4 regions of the Congregibacter sp. genome follow, and region 3 is predicted to be linked to each of the others. Evidence: predicted binding sites of a transcription regulator. Region 3 holds the regulator's gene; each other region holds the start of a gene.
The links. Region 3 encodes PhoB, which activates phosphate uptake and scavenging genes when phosphate is short. Its sites were predicted from a motif close to TGTCATAAANNTGTAACA; they were not measured.
Positions count from the first base shown of each region.

Region 1 (3,112 bases), on a different contig from region 3:
CGATAGCTAGCGCGTAATAGCTCCTCTCCGGCGCCAAAATACCGAAGAAAAAACGAAACAAGGACGAGAGTGAACTCTCCTCTGCACGGTGTTTGTCGACCATAGTCCGAGGGGCCAATAATACGATTTGGGTATTATACGTAAACCCGAGCATTTTAGTTGGGTATTTGGCGGGGATCCCGAATACCCCGTCGATCGCCGTTTTGTATCGGGCCGGATAACCCCTTTACCCGGGACTCAAGACTCTATGCTCACCCGCTCCCACAAACGGTCACTGAGAGCCTGCTGAGATGTCTTTTGCAAATCTCCCTGAGACAGCCACTGCACTATCTCACCGGCCACATCGGGATAGCGAATTGGAGGAATCGTCGCGCTGGAGTGCAGCCACCTGCGAACCTGATCCAGCGCCAGAGTTTCTAGCACGCTGCCATAACCGAGCTGGCGTAGGGCGAGGGCATTAGAGGACTGCTCCATTTGGCGACTCAGGGGTTTCACGAGCAACCGTTTGCCCAGGGCTAAACACTCGCTGGATAACTCAAAACCTGCATTACATATCACCGCCGCACAGCTGGATAAATCTGACTGAAAACCCTTTAAGGACGTCGGTAAGATATGCAGGTTTGCCCGTCGCGCAGCCGTATTATCCGGCGCATAGATGTAAAAATCGTACTCAGGAATCTGTGCAAGTAAAGCTTGGACATCCAGCTGATTTTCAAAGGGCAGATAGACAACGACCTTTCGGGCATCGCTCGACGTGACTTCATGATCAACATTAACGATAGGCGGGAGAATCGGCGCCTTAAAGCTATCCCAGTGCATCCCGAGGCGCACACTGCCCGGTGCAAACACTCTCATAACAAAGCGCGAGCGAAGGTCGTTACCCGCGACAGGCACCGGATAATCGAATGCTGGCTGATGCCCCATGCTCACCACGGTTTTGCCTCGCAACCACCCTGCCCAGGCAGTGATGGGCTCAAAGTCGGTCAGCACCAGATCGTAGTCGCTAAGATCAAGGGTCCATACATCGCGCAGGAGGCGCCAATAGTTGTTGCCAAACACGGTCTTTAGATAGGAGAGGCTGCCGTTCGAGCTGGCAAAGGTGAGCCCGTCGCACACTCGAAAAGACCCAAAAACCTGCATATCAAAAAAGCGGTCTGCCGGTCGGCCACTAAAAAAGTAGTCCACGTCCAGATTCTTTGCCGCAAATGCACGCGCCATGGCCCGGGCGCGACTGAGGTGGCCATTCCCCGTGCCCTGGACGCCATACAATATTTTCATTGCGTTTGTTGTGGTGCTACAGAAGCCATTGCGCGGTCACCAGCGCAATAGACGATCCGAGGAGCGCGCCGACCACCGTGTCGGTGGGAAAGTGAACGCCGAGATACACGCGAGACGTGGCGACGGCAGAGCTCCAAAAGTACAGAGGCAGCATCCAAACGCCAAAGTGCAGCACTAATAAGGTAACAAACAAAAATGCTGCACAGGTGTGACCGGAGGGAAAGCTAAACTCGTCAGAAGCAATAATGTGACTCTGGAAGTTGGGCATGGCGGCCGCAGGTCGACGACGCTTCAGGCTGTTTTTCAACGACCAGTACAGCGAACGCTCAACCCCGAATGCCACCAGCAAATACGTCACAAACTGATCGCCACTCTCCAGAAACAGACCCAACGCGCAGCCTACGATGACATACAAGTGACCATCGGCACTGCGAGAAATAGGTTTGCGATAGCGAGCAGCCCAGCTTTGGGACTGCTGCGAGAGCAACAGCGATCGCTGATCGAAGTCCTGAATAGTTTCGAGTACGCTCATAGTGCGAACTCTAGGCTTCGCTTATGACGTTCCGGTGACGCGCAATGCCTGTTCTATGAATTTTTTATGACAGCCGGAGCGACGCAAATCGCCGTTCTAATTCAGTCAACAGCAACGCAGCCAAGGTCCTCGGCACGCTCCACAGGGCCAGAGAACCCGGATTTCACATGGGCAACATTCGCTTCCAGGCTCGCTAGGGATCGCCCCATAAAGTGGCTCAATAGCACTTGTTTAGCTTTTGCTGCGCGGGCTATTTCTCCAAGCCTTGACGGCGTTGCATGTAGGGCGCGAGCAGCCTGCCCCGCTCCCTCGGGTATCGGCATATGTAAGGTCAGCAAGTCCGCGCCTGCAGCGAATTCAACAAACGCGCGGCTTGTACCGTCTTGATCACCAGCAAAGACCAAAGCTCGATCATGGACTTCGATGCGATAGGCCACTGCAGGCACGGGACCGTGCGAAACGGCCATGGCATAGACCGCCACTTTGCTTTGTGCTTCATCAATCGCAATACGCTGTGGCCCCTCAGTCTGAGCAGGGACCGTGCTGAGTCTCAATAGCGGCCTAGCATCTCCCGCTTCGAGATAGTCACCCAGATATCCATAAGCCCCAGAGCCCGATTTCAGTAGACTGGTCATGTACTCATCCAGCGAAGGAAAGTACACCTTGCTGTTGCCCCCGGAAGAGGGCCCTGCGACGGTCAATGCGCGTTCGCGGTTGGCAAAGTAGCCTGACTTCAATAACGCGGGGAGCCCCGCCGAATGATCCGCGTGAAAGTGCGACAACAAGATTGCATCCAGATCACCAAAGGACGCGCCTGACTCCGCAAAACGCAAAACCGCACCGCCACCAATATCCACAAGCACCCTTGCACGACCATCTACCCAGACGAGATAGGCGCTGGAGGCACGGGCATCATCCGCGATGGGTCCGCCGGAACCGAGTACCTGCACTGCGACCCCCGACTCGGATGGACAGACTTGCGCTGACAAATCGGCGCCGACCGCAAAAGGGGATAGCCCGAGCAGCATACAAACGATAAGCTTTATTCTTTGCGACGCCTTCATCAAATCACCCGGCCGGATTTAAAAGCATGAGCATACTTTACCGCAGCGCCTTCGGACTCGCTCAAGACATCAAAGCAGGAAAGCTCTCCGCTGTTACGGTGCTCGAGTTTTATCTTGATCGAATAGAGCGATTCAACGCGCAGATCAACGCCATAGTGGCTTTTGATACTGATCGAGCTCTAACCCGCGCCGTCGCTGCCGATGAGGCGGCTGCCAACAACGAAGACTGGGGGCCGCT
Region 1 covers NZ_CBFIIF010000041.1:9,675-12,786, forward strand. Annotated here, with positions in the region: gene ACTG39_RS12935 (ABC transporter transmembrane domain-containing protein) at 1-103, opposite strand, end outside; gene ACTG39_RS12940 (MJ1255/VC2487 family glycosyltransferase) at 238-1,278, opposite strand; gene ACTG39_RS12945 (phosphatase PAP2 family protein) at 1,295-1,810, opposite strand; gene ACTG39_RS12950 (MBL fold metallo-hydrolase) at 1,912-2,838, opposite strand; gene ACTG39_RS12955 (amidase) at 2,901-3,112, shown strand, end outside.
Region 1: ACTG39_RS12945 (phosphatase PAP2 family protein) is a predicted target of PhoB. The motif match lies at 1,865-1,882, and genes of this name have one in related genera.

Region 2 (3,112 bases), on a different contig from region 3:
CTCCAGCAGCGTCTCTACGTCCGGCGCAAAGCGGCTGAGGTTGGCAAGGTCAACGGTGGCACCGACATCCAGAAAGTCTCCCGCACGGATTTCGTCGAGGTAGTGAAAGCAATCACCATCGTCAAAATCAAAGCCGCCCTGCGCCGTGCAGTCCGCTTCATCGCTCGCATCCGTGAGATATTCTCGCGCGTCGCCTTCGTTGGCAGTTACCAGATAGGTGGTTCCGGCGTAGTCATAGCTGGTGATCGTGTCAGGCATGAACAGACCGCGCAGAGGCCAGCTCTGAAGATTGGCACCGCCATCCCGGTTGCTCGCATCCAACTCGTTACCGATGAGGCCGTGATCTTTGTAGCCCAACCCCAGCACCGCCGAAATCTCGGCGCCAGCGATATCAACAACCGCCACGGCGTTGTTCTCCTGCAGGGCAACCCAGGCAGTGCTGCTGTCGGAGGATACGGTGACGTACTCCGGCTCAAGATCTTGCGCGACGCTCCCGGCTTTTGCTGAAACTCTCACACCGCTACCCAGAGACTTTGTGCCGCCGCTGTTGAACGCGGTGAAGTCCAGCATCGTGACGTTTGCCTGCATGACGCTGGATACGCCGCCAGACACATCGATAAGGCTGACGCTACCTTCGGGGTCGACACTGTAGTCGCCGTTGGGCTCGCCTTCGTTGGCTACCAGCACGCTATTGCCATCGGGGGTAAAAGTCACCATATCCGGGAGTGCGCCAACCTCTACCGCTGACAGGAAGGTACCGTCCGTTTGGTAGAAAGCAATGTAACCATTGTCCTGCTTAGTATCTGCTTCTATCGCAACCGCGAGTGCACCGCCCGAGACAGCCACACTGTTTGCAGCTCCTAATGCTGAAGCATCGGCCAGATCTGCAATGGCGCCGGCAACATCTGCAGCTACGTCCAGAGAGGTAGCAAGGCTAGGCGTTGAGGGCGAGCTAATGTCGATTACATCAATCTGTCCGGAGTTAGCATTGACCACAAACGCTTGCTCAGTGGCGGGATCATAATCAACGATCTCCGCAGCAGATTCGTCGAACTCCCCGGTCTCATAACGACCCAAAAGGCTGAGCGCGATGGTGCTCGCGGAGCCGCCGGAGCCATTGGTGCCGGGATCGCCTGCGGGTCCCTGAGGGCCGGCGGGTCCTGCGGGGCCCTGGGCGCCGACAGCACCATCGGCGCCGTCGTCACCATCGTCGCCCTCACAGCCGGCGAGTGTTAATGGTCCTATAAGAGCTAAACTTAATAGAAAGCGTTTGTATGACATGCGTTGACTCCCTTCAATGCGACCCGTCTCGGGCAGGATTTAAGAGGGTAAGCGTGTGGCAGTTGCATGACAGATTGATGAAGCTAATGCTTCCAAACGATGACGTTTTTGTGACGCTTCGGTGATAACGTGGCGTTCTTTAGATTCGGCTGAATAATGAGTAAGTCTATGAAGATTTCTGCAGCGCTTAGATGCTCCATTGCTCTGTGCCTGGTGGTGTTCGCTACCGCCTGCACTCCAGATAACGGGACCACTGTGGACCCGGAGTTCGCGCGGCTTAGCGAGCGCGCCAAAGCAGTTGAAATCATTCGAGATGACTTTGGCGTTCCACATATTTACGCAAAAACCGACGCCGATGCGGTGTTTGGACTTTTGTACGCTCAGGCAGAGGATGACTTCCCCCGCGTGGAGCGCAACTACTACTGGGCCATCGGGCGACTCGCGGAGGCCGAGGGAGAGTCCGCGCTTTTTAGTGATCTTCGTGCACGCTTATACATGTCCACCGACGAAGCAAAGGAGGCTTACGCTCAGGCGCCGCCGTGGCTTCAGCAGTTATGCAATGCCTTTGCCGACGGACTTAACTATTATTTAGCGACTCATCCCGACGTGACGCCCAAGGTGCTGACGCGCTTTGAACCCTGGATGCCAATGTTCTTTTTTGAGGGATCGATTGGCGGCGATATCGAACAGATTCCCTTGGACGGTATTCGGGCTTTTTACGGCGAGGGCCGGTCCGTTGACTTGGCGGCGATGGAGAGCGCTAGAGATCCTAAGCTGGGCTACGAGCAACATCTGGGATCCAATGGTTTTGCTATAGCCGGCGAGCGAACCCGTTCTGGCAACGCGATGCTGCTCATCAATCCCCATACATCGTTATATTTTCGGGGTGAAGTACATGTGGTGAGCGAAGAGGGGCTCAACGCTTATGGCGCCGTAACCTGGGGACAATTTTTTGTTTACCAGGGGTTCAACGAAAACACCGGTTGGATGCACACGTCTACCGGCGTCGATTTTATGGACGAGTTTGTCGAAGAGATCGTTGAGGGCGCAGATGGCAGCTTGATGTATCGCTACGGAGAAGAGTTGCGACCTGTCGAAGTCTCACAAGTGACCCTTCGCTACAAAGATGGTGACGCGATGGGCGAGCGCAGTTTTCCTCTTTATCGAACCCATCATGGCCCCATTACCCATATGCTCGACGGAAAGTGGGTCGCAACGCGCATCAACTGGGATCCGGTTACTGCGCTGGAACAGTCCTATGTGCGCAGTAAGAAGGCCGATCTCGAAGGCTTCAATGACATGATGGACCTGCGTACCAACTCTTCAAACAACACGGTTTATGCAGATTCCTCAGGAAACATCGCCTACTACCACGGCAATTTTGTTCCCCGACGCGATCCCCGTTTTGATTTCTCAAAGCCCGTCGATGGGAGTAATCCCGCCACTGACTGGCTTGGCCTGCATACGGTGGATGAGATTGTGACGCTGACCAATCCCGCTAACGGATGGCTGCAAAACTGCAACTCCACACCCTTTACGGCGGCGGGGGAATACAGTCCTGCTCAGGAGGACTATCCGGTGTATATGGCGCCTGATGCAGAGAACTTTCGCGGCATACATGCTCAGAGGGTATTGAAGGATGTTTCCGATCTTACGCTGGACGGACTCCTGGAGATTGCTTACGACAGTTATCTACCGGGTTTTGAAGAGCTGATTCCCGGTCTTGTTGCTGCCTTTGACGCCGAGGGAGAGGACTATTCCGAATTGGCGGCGGCGATTGATGTGTTGCGAGACTGGGATCTGCGCGTGAGTGCAGATTCGGTAGCTATGT
Region 2 covers NZ_CBFIIF010000002.1:126,016-129,127, reverse strand. Annotated here, with positions in the region: gene ACTG39_RS01710 (choice-of-anchor I family protein) at 1-1,281, opposite strand, end outside; gene ACTG39_RS01705 (acylase) at 1,450-3,112, shown strand, end outside.
Region 2: ACTG39_RS01710 (choice-of-anchor I family protein) is a predicted target of PhoB. The motif match lies at 1,336-1,353, and genes of this name have one in related genera.

Region 3 (3,112 bases):
CACAAAAACCGCCAGTGCATCTTCGGCGACCGGCACCGCTGTGGGTTGATATCCATACTTGCTGGTAAATGCACTAATCTCGTCCGGAGACATGGGGCGACTCATAGGACCGATATTCGCCGTCCCCTGGATTAATGCCGTAGGCGCCGCTCCAGAGCCTATCGCGCGCACATGCATCGAAACTCCAGGATGCCTGGCAGTAACCATTTCAGCCCAGAGTGAGGTCAGGGAACCCATGGTGTCAGAGCCTGTGCTGACGAGCTTGCCGACCAGAGGCTCTGCAGCCAAAGCGCCGCGACTCCACGACAAAAGAAGGAACGCCAGACAGGCCGCCGCAAAGGAACCGGGTTTCACAGTTGAGGAAAATGTAACGAGAATCGGCTCCCGCGCCCGAGTTCACTGTCAATCGTTAACTCAGCACCATGAGACGCGGCCACGTGTTTCACTATCGCAAGCCCCAATCCGGTACCTCCCGTTCGGGCATTACGACTCTCATCGACTCGATAAAAACGCTCTGTCACGCGAGCAATGTGCTGCTCTTCGATACCCACGCCGGAATCCACAACGCTCAACACCAATGCATCGCCTTCTCGCTCCCAACGCACCACGACCGGCTCCTGATCATCACTGTACTTCAGCGCGTTGATCACAAGATTCGACACCGCACTGCGAAGTTCCCGGTAGTTGCCAAGCACTGTTTCCTCACTCTGGACTTCGACCACTACCAATCTGTCCGGATGACTTGAGTCGAGCTCTTCGCGCAATTCTTCAAGCATTGCCACCATATTCACTGCACTGGTTTCACGATCTTCGCTAACGGTTTCGATGCGACTCAGCCACAGCAGGTCTGTGAGCAGATTTTCCATACGTTGGACCTGCATGTCCATTTGCCCCGCCGCTTTGCGAAACCTTGGGTCGTCAAAGAGCTCGCTGGACTCCAGGGTCTCCAGATATCCCTTAAAAACAGTAAGCGGCGTGCGTAGTTCGTGAGACACGTTGCCTACGAAATCCCGGCGCATTTGTTCCATTTGCACCACCCGGGTGACATCACGAAAGAACAGTAGAAAGTCCCCACCGGCAAACGTAGTGATCTCAATCTGAATGATTTGCCGAACATTAGTGGCATTTGGTATTTGTAGAGGCTGCTGGAAATCGCCCTTCAAGAAGTACTCGTGAAATGCGGGCCAGCGTAAGAGATTGAGTACTGGCTGACCTCGATCCCGTGGGTACTGTAGCCCCAGCAGCCTTTCCGCTGCATTGTTAGACCACTCGATGACTCCGCTCTGCGTAAGGATCAAAACTCCATCACGCATTGAGGCAAAGGAGCTTCGGAGGTAGTCCACGGTAGATTGAAGCCGACCCCGAGCATCACGGTTTTCACGCTGCAGGCCGTAGATTGTGTCGTAAACCAGTCCCCAGATACCCGCGCTCTCAGGGGGCGCCTGCTCGGGATCCTCGAGCCAGCGACGCATGAGCCACAGCTGCCAGAGCCAGATACCCGTCAGTACAGAAAGCCCGATACACAGCATCTCGAGGGTATAGCCCGTACCCCAGCCGAGTGCGCCCGAGGCAACAAGTACCAGTAGCAGCTTACGAAGTTCAGCACGCCAGCTGCCCGCTAGACTCAATCCGACGGTGCTCCCCGAGAAGAAAAGCGGTAACCGGTACCCCTTACAGTCTGAATCAAACCGCTGTAGTCCTTGTTATCCACCTGCAGTGCTTTTCGCAGCCTGCGGATATGCACATCAACGGTTCGCTCTTCGACGTAGACATTCGCGCCCCATACCTGGTCAAGCATCTGGTTGCGACTGTAAGCCCGCTCCGGATGAGACATAAAAAACTGCAGGAGGTTAAATTCCGTGGGGCCCATGTCCAGCGGTTCATCGGCCAGAAATACGCGGCGACTTTTACCATCAAGCACCAGTTCTGACACCTGCATACGATCCGTGCTTTCACCGACGCCGGAGCGACGGAGCAAGGCCTTGATCCGCGCGATCAATTCTCTGGGAGCAAAGGGCTTTGTGATGTAATCGTCTGCGCCTACTTCAAGCCCCTGAATCACATTGTCTTCGGCCGTCTTGGCCGTCAGCATAATCACAGGGATCTCCTGTGTGGTGTCGTCACGCTTCAAGCGCCTGAGAAGCTCAATGCCGCTACCGCCGGGCAACATCCAGTCAAGAAGCACGATATCCGGTCGCTGATCGACAACGATCGCATGCGCGTCCTGTATGTTGTCCGCTTCCAAACATCGATAGTCGACTATCTCTAGCGCCATTCGCAGCATATCTCGAATGGCAAACTCATCATCAACCACCAAAACGGTACGTTCGCTCATGCCCATTCTCCCGCTGGACCACTAAAGCGGTGAATCTTGCAATCTCCGTGTGACACAAAGATGACAATCGAAGAGCAATCTGACACATAAATGTCACAGTTAAAACCAGTCAAACCAGCCCCTCCCTTGTTCAAGGCGAGCCCGGCAGCCATTTAACTGCCCTGCGTAGCTTGCGGAGCGCGCCGAAACTTTCCGCGCCACACCCAAAAGCCAGTCCTTGGACCGATAGGTACCCCGCTCATAACCGCCATGCCCATCGTGATAGGCAAGATAGAGGGAATAGGCGTCGTTCTTCTGAATGCCGTTGCGCCGAAAGGACTGATGGTTGTACCAGCCGACAAAATCAATGGCGTCGCCAAAGTCGTCCCGGTCCGCACCATAACGACCCGCAGAACGTTGGTAGGACTCCCAGGTGGACTCCAGTGCCTGACTGTAGCCATAGGAGTCCGACGGACGTGGTCCGGGGATTACTCCGAGGATTTTCTTGCGCGGCGGCTTGGCATTAGCCACAAAGCGCGACTCCTGATGGATAATGGCCATCATTACAGGGATGGAGCTTCCCCAGGCTTTCTCAGCCTTTCGCGCGTCTTCATACCAACCCTTTTTGTCATCAAATATATTGCAAATATTGTCGAGGTCTCTGGGAGGAGACGTTGCACATCCGCCGAATAGCACGGCAAGTGCGGCCGATATCAACAGGGCCACCCCCGGGCGCAGGAGGCTCATGTTGTCGCCGCCATCCGTGAGAGGAACTCGGCTTCATCCACGATCTCGACA
Region 3 covers NZ_CBFIIF010000011.1:45,385-48,496, reverse strand. Annotated here, with positions in the region: gene ACTG39_RS06735 (substrate-binding domain-containing protein) at 1-354, opposite strand, end outside; gene phoR (phosphate regulon sensor histidine kinase PhoR) at 351-1,628, opposite strand; gene phoB (phosphate regulon transcriptional regulator PhoB) at 1,625-2,335, opposite strand; gene ACTG39_RS06720 (transglycosylase SLT domain-containing protein) at 2,435-3,061, opposite strand; gene ligA (NAD-dependent DNA ligase LigA) at 3,058-3,112, opposite strand, start outside.

Region 4 (3,112 bases), on a different contig from region 3:
TTAGCTTTGCTGCAGAGATATTATTCAGCCGGATAACCTGAGTTACGTATTCATCGTTCACCATTCCCGTAGCGCCCGCCGCGTCGGCAACGGGTACCGGTGCCGAACGTGCATCCTTGTTTTGAATAACCCGCACCACTCCCCCGGAGCGCACAGCGGTATAGCCATGCACATCAAGGATGGCGAGAAAGAGGTCATACAGTTCGCTGGCATTGACGGGCCGGGAAGACACAACCTTCACCTTGCCTTTCACCGATGGGTCAACAACGATCGTTGTGTTAGTGGCTTCGGATACGAACTTGATAAGCTCTTGAATGTCAGTCTCTTTGAGATTGACCGTAAAATCCTGTGCTTTCACGGGAAGTGTGGTCACGGCGAGAAAAAGCGGAACTAAGAGCGCAGCACGCAAAAAACCTAGCGGTCTTGAAAACGATGACAAGATCACGAGTCGTCGCCCCCGGCGGATGCTCCAAGACTGACGTTAAGCGTCACGGCTTCTCCCTTACGTTGTATGTCAAAAGTTGCTTCGCTGGCGGAGCGCATTGCCTGATAAAGCCTCACGGTATTCGCTGGATCCGTTAGGGGCATGCCATTGACTCCTGTGACCAAATCACCGGACTCAAAGCCCAAAGCTGAAAACTCCCTTGCTGCCTTGCCCGGACTAATGCGATAGCCCTGAAGCTGGTCACCATCGCGCACCGCAACCACGCGTACTACCTCTGCGAGCGACTGGGGGTCACGATACAGTCGTTCCCGATATTCCGATGCAATTTCCGAGGCCCCTGCTTCTGCTCTTACGTCACGGGCGGACAGTTCTGTCTCAGGCGACGCCACCTCAACGGGGGCATCTCTTGACGGCTCAGGAACTGAAGCGACTAAGTCACTGTCTTCGAACAGACGGAGGACCTCATAGCGGCCGCCGTTATCCAGTACTACAAGTTTGGACAACACTTTTGCCAGAACTACTTCACCACTAAGGGGTAATTCGTCACCCACCTGATAAAGGTCCTGGAGCTTCCTGTGTTCGATCACAGCCTGTCCCAGACCCGCCTCTGATGCCGCCAACACTCCCCTGAGCAACAGCGGAAGCCGGGTGTCTGGAGCTCCATCCTCAATACCGGCAAGCGCAACACTGGCCTCTGATTCGCTCATGGCCGGCGCCCGTCCCGTGGCGGCGGCGAGGGTTTCAGCACTCACCACCGAGCCGGGCTCTCCAAAGAGTCGCACGGCTACCAGAGCATCAATATCGACGGTGGCGCGGGCCTTGGATGCTGGACCGCTGGATACCGGGTTAATAACCGTTGCTTGCGGGAGTGGCGGCGCCTCCGGAAAAAAACTCCATAATCCCATCCAAAGTGAGAGTGCTATCCAGAGAATCAGGAGCACAACAAGGCTTTGCTGTAATCGAAGAAATCTTGCCGGCTGGGAGAAATAGCGGAACGCATTCGCAACCCCGCTGCTGATCTGGGATGCGAAGCTCGCCAACCGTGTCTGCCAAAGCGCTGTCACCGCTGCCCCCAGCTTTACCAGTCGTATGAACTCAATGACCCTCTCTCAAGGAGCGGCCATTGAATGGCAAAATTGTGACACTAATATGACAACCTCACCAGCATTGCGCAGCGTCTTCTACTGCTGGCTGTGGTAGTAGTCCATTAGAATTTTTGCAACTTCAGGGCGTGAAAACTCCGGCGGCGGCGCAATGCCCTCGCCCAGCATTTCCCGCACTGCGGTGCCGGACAAGAGCACGAAATCCTCCTTACTATGGTCCGGCGCATCGCGCATCATGACCACCTTGTCCAGCTTGCGGCTGTAAGCGGTGTGATCTGCGCGATAGATGTCAATTTCAAGGGCGCCCTCGGGGACCTCTTCATCGAACACCGTCTGCGCGTCAAAGCCGCCGTAGTAATCGCCCACGCCCGCATGGTCGCGGCCCACAATGAGATGCGTACAGCCGCAGTTCTGACGGAAAACCGCATGCAGCACGGCCTCCCGGGGGCCCGCATAGAGCATGTCGAAGCCATAGCCGGTCACCATCACTGTGTTTGGCGGAAAGTAGACCTCGACCATCTTTCGGATAGAGGCATCTCTCACCTCAGCAGGAATATCGCCGGGCTTAAGTTTGCCAAGCAACATGTGGATCAGAATGCCGTCAGCGCCCAGATCCTCCATCGCCATGCGACATAGTTCCTCGTGCGCCCGGTGCATGGGGTTACGCGTCTGGAACGCCACCACCTTCTCCCAGCCACGCTCCACGATCTCCGCACGAATATCAACGGCCGTTCGAAACGTGTCGGGAAACTCACTGGCAAAGTAGGAGTAGTTGAGCACCTGAATGGGACCTGAAACTACACGCTTACCCAGGCCCAGAAAGGTAGCCACGCCCGGGTGCTGTGGATCCAGCGTTCGGAAAACTTTGCTCGCAATCTGCTCAAGCTGGGCATCGCTAGCTTCTTCTACGGCGCTCACATCCATGACGGCCAGCACGGGATTACCCTCTACGTTAGGGTCTCGCAGAGCGATCCGCATACCCGCTTGGACACTCGGATCATCGGTTACATTAAGGATCGGCACGGGCCAGAACAGCCCATCCTCTGTGATCAGATTCTCTGCCACGGATAGAGCGTCGCCCAGAGTCATATAGCCTGGCAGCGGATTAAAATAGCCTGCACCTAACATTACGGCATTCGCGGCCGCCGCGGAATTCAGTAGCAGAGAAGGTAGCGACTCGGCCTCGCTGACCAGCGCCGCTCGCGCGGCATCGTCGTAAACATAGAGTGGACGCAGTTCGGCTGAACCATGAGGTTTGATCATTTTTTATGTCCTTTTTGAGCGGCGATAGCTACGGCGGCCTGTTCGGCGTTTCAGGCGGTAACAATACCGCGAGCGCTTAACTCACGCAGAATTTCCGCGACTTCTTCGTCAAGAGTTTGTTGATCGGAGCGCAAATGAATCTCTGCGGAAGGTGGCGCCTCGTAGGGGTCATCAATCCCTGTGAAGTTTTTAATTTCTCCCGCTCGCGCCTTCTTGTACAAACCTTTGGGATCGCGCTCTTCCGCCGCCTCCAAAGAGCAATCTACAAACACTTCGATAAAATCGATACCGGCCGCTGCGT
Region 4 covers NZ_CBFIIF010000003.1:135,584-138,695, forward strand. Annotated here, with positions in the region: gene gspD (type II secretion system secretin GspD) at 1-358, opposite strand, end outside; gene gspC (type II secretion system protein GspC) at 442-1,386, opposite strand; gene sat (sulfate adenylyltransferase) at 1,627-2,811, opposite strand; gene cysC (adenylyl-sulfate kinase) at 2,862-3,112, opposite strand, start outside.
Region 4: gspC (type II secretion system protein GspC) is a predicted target of PhoB. The motif match lies at 1,583-1,600, and genes of this name have one in related genera.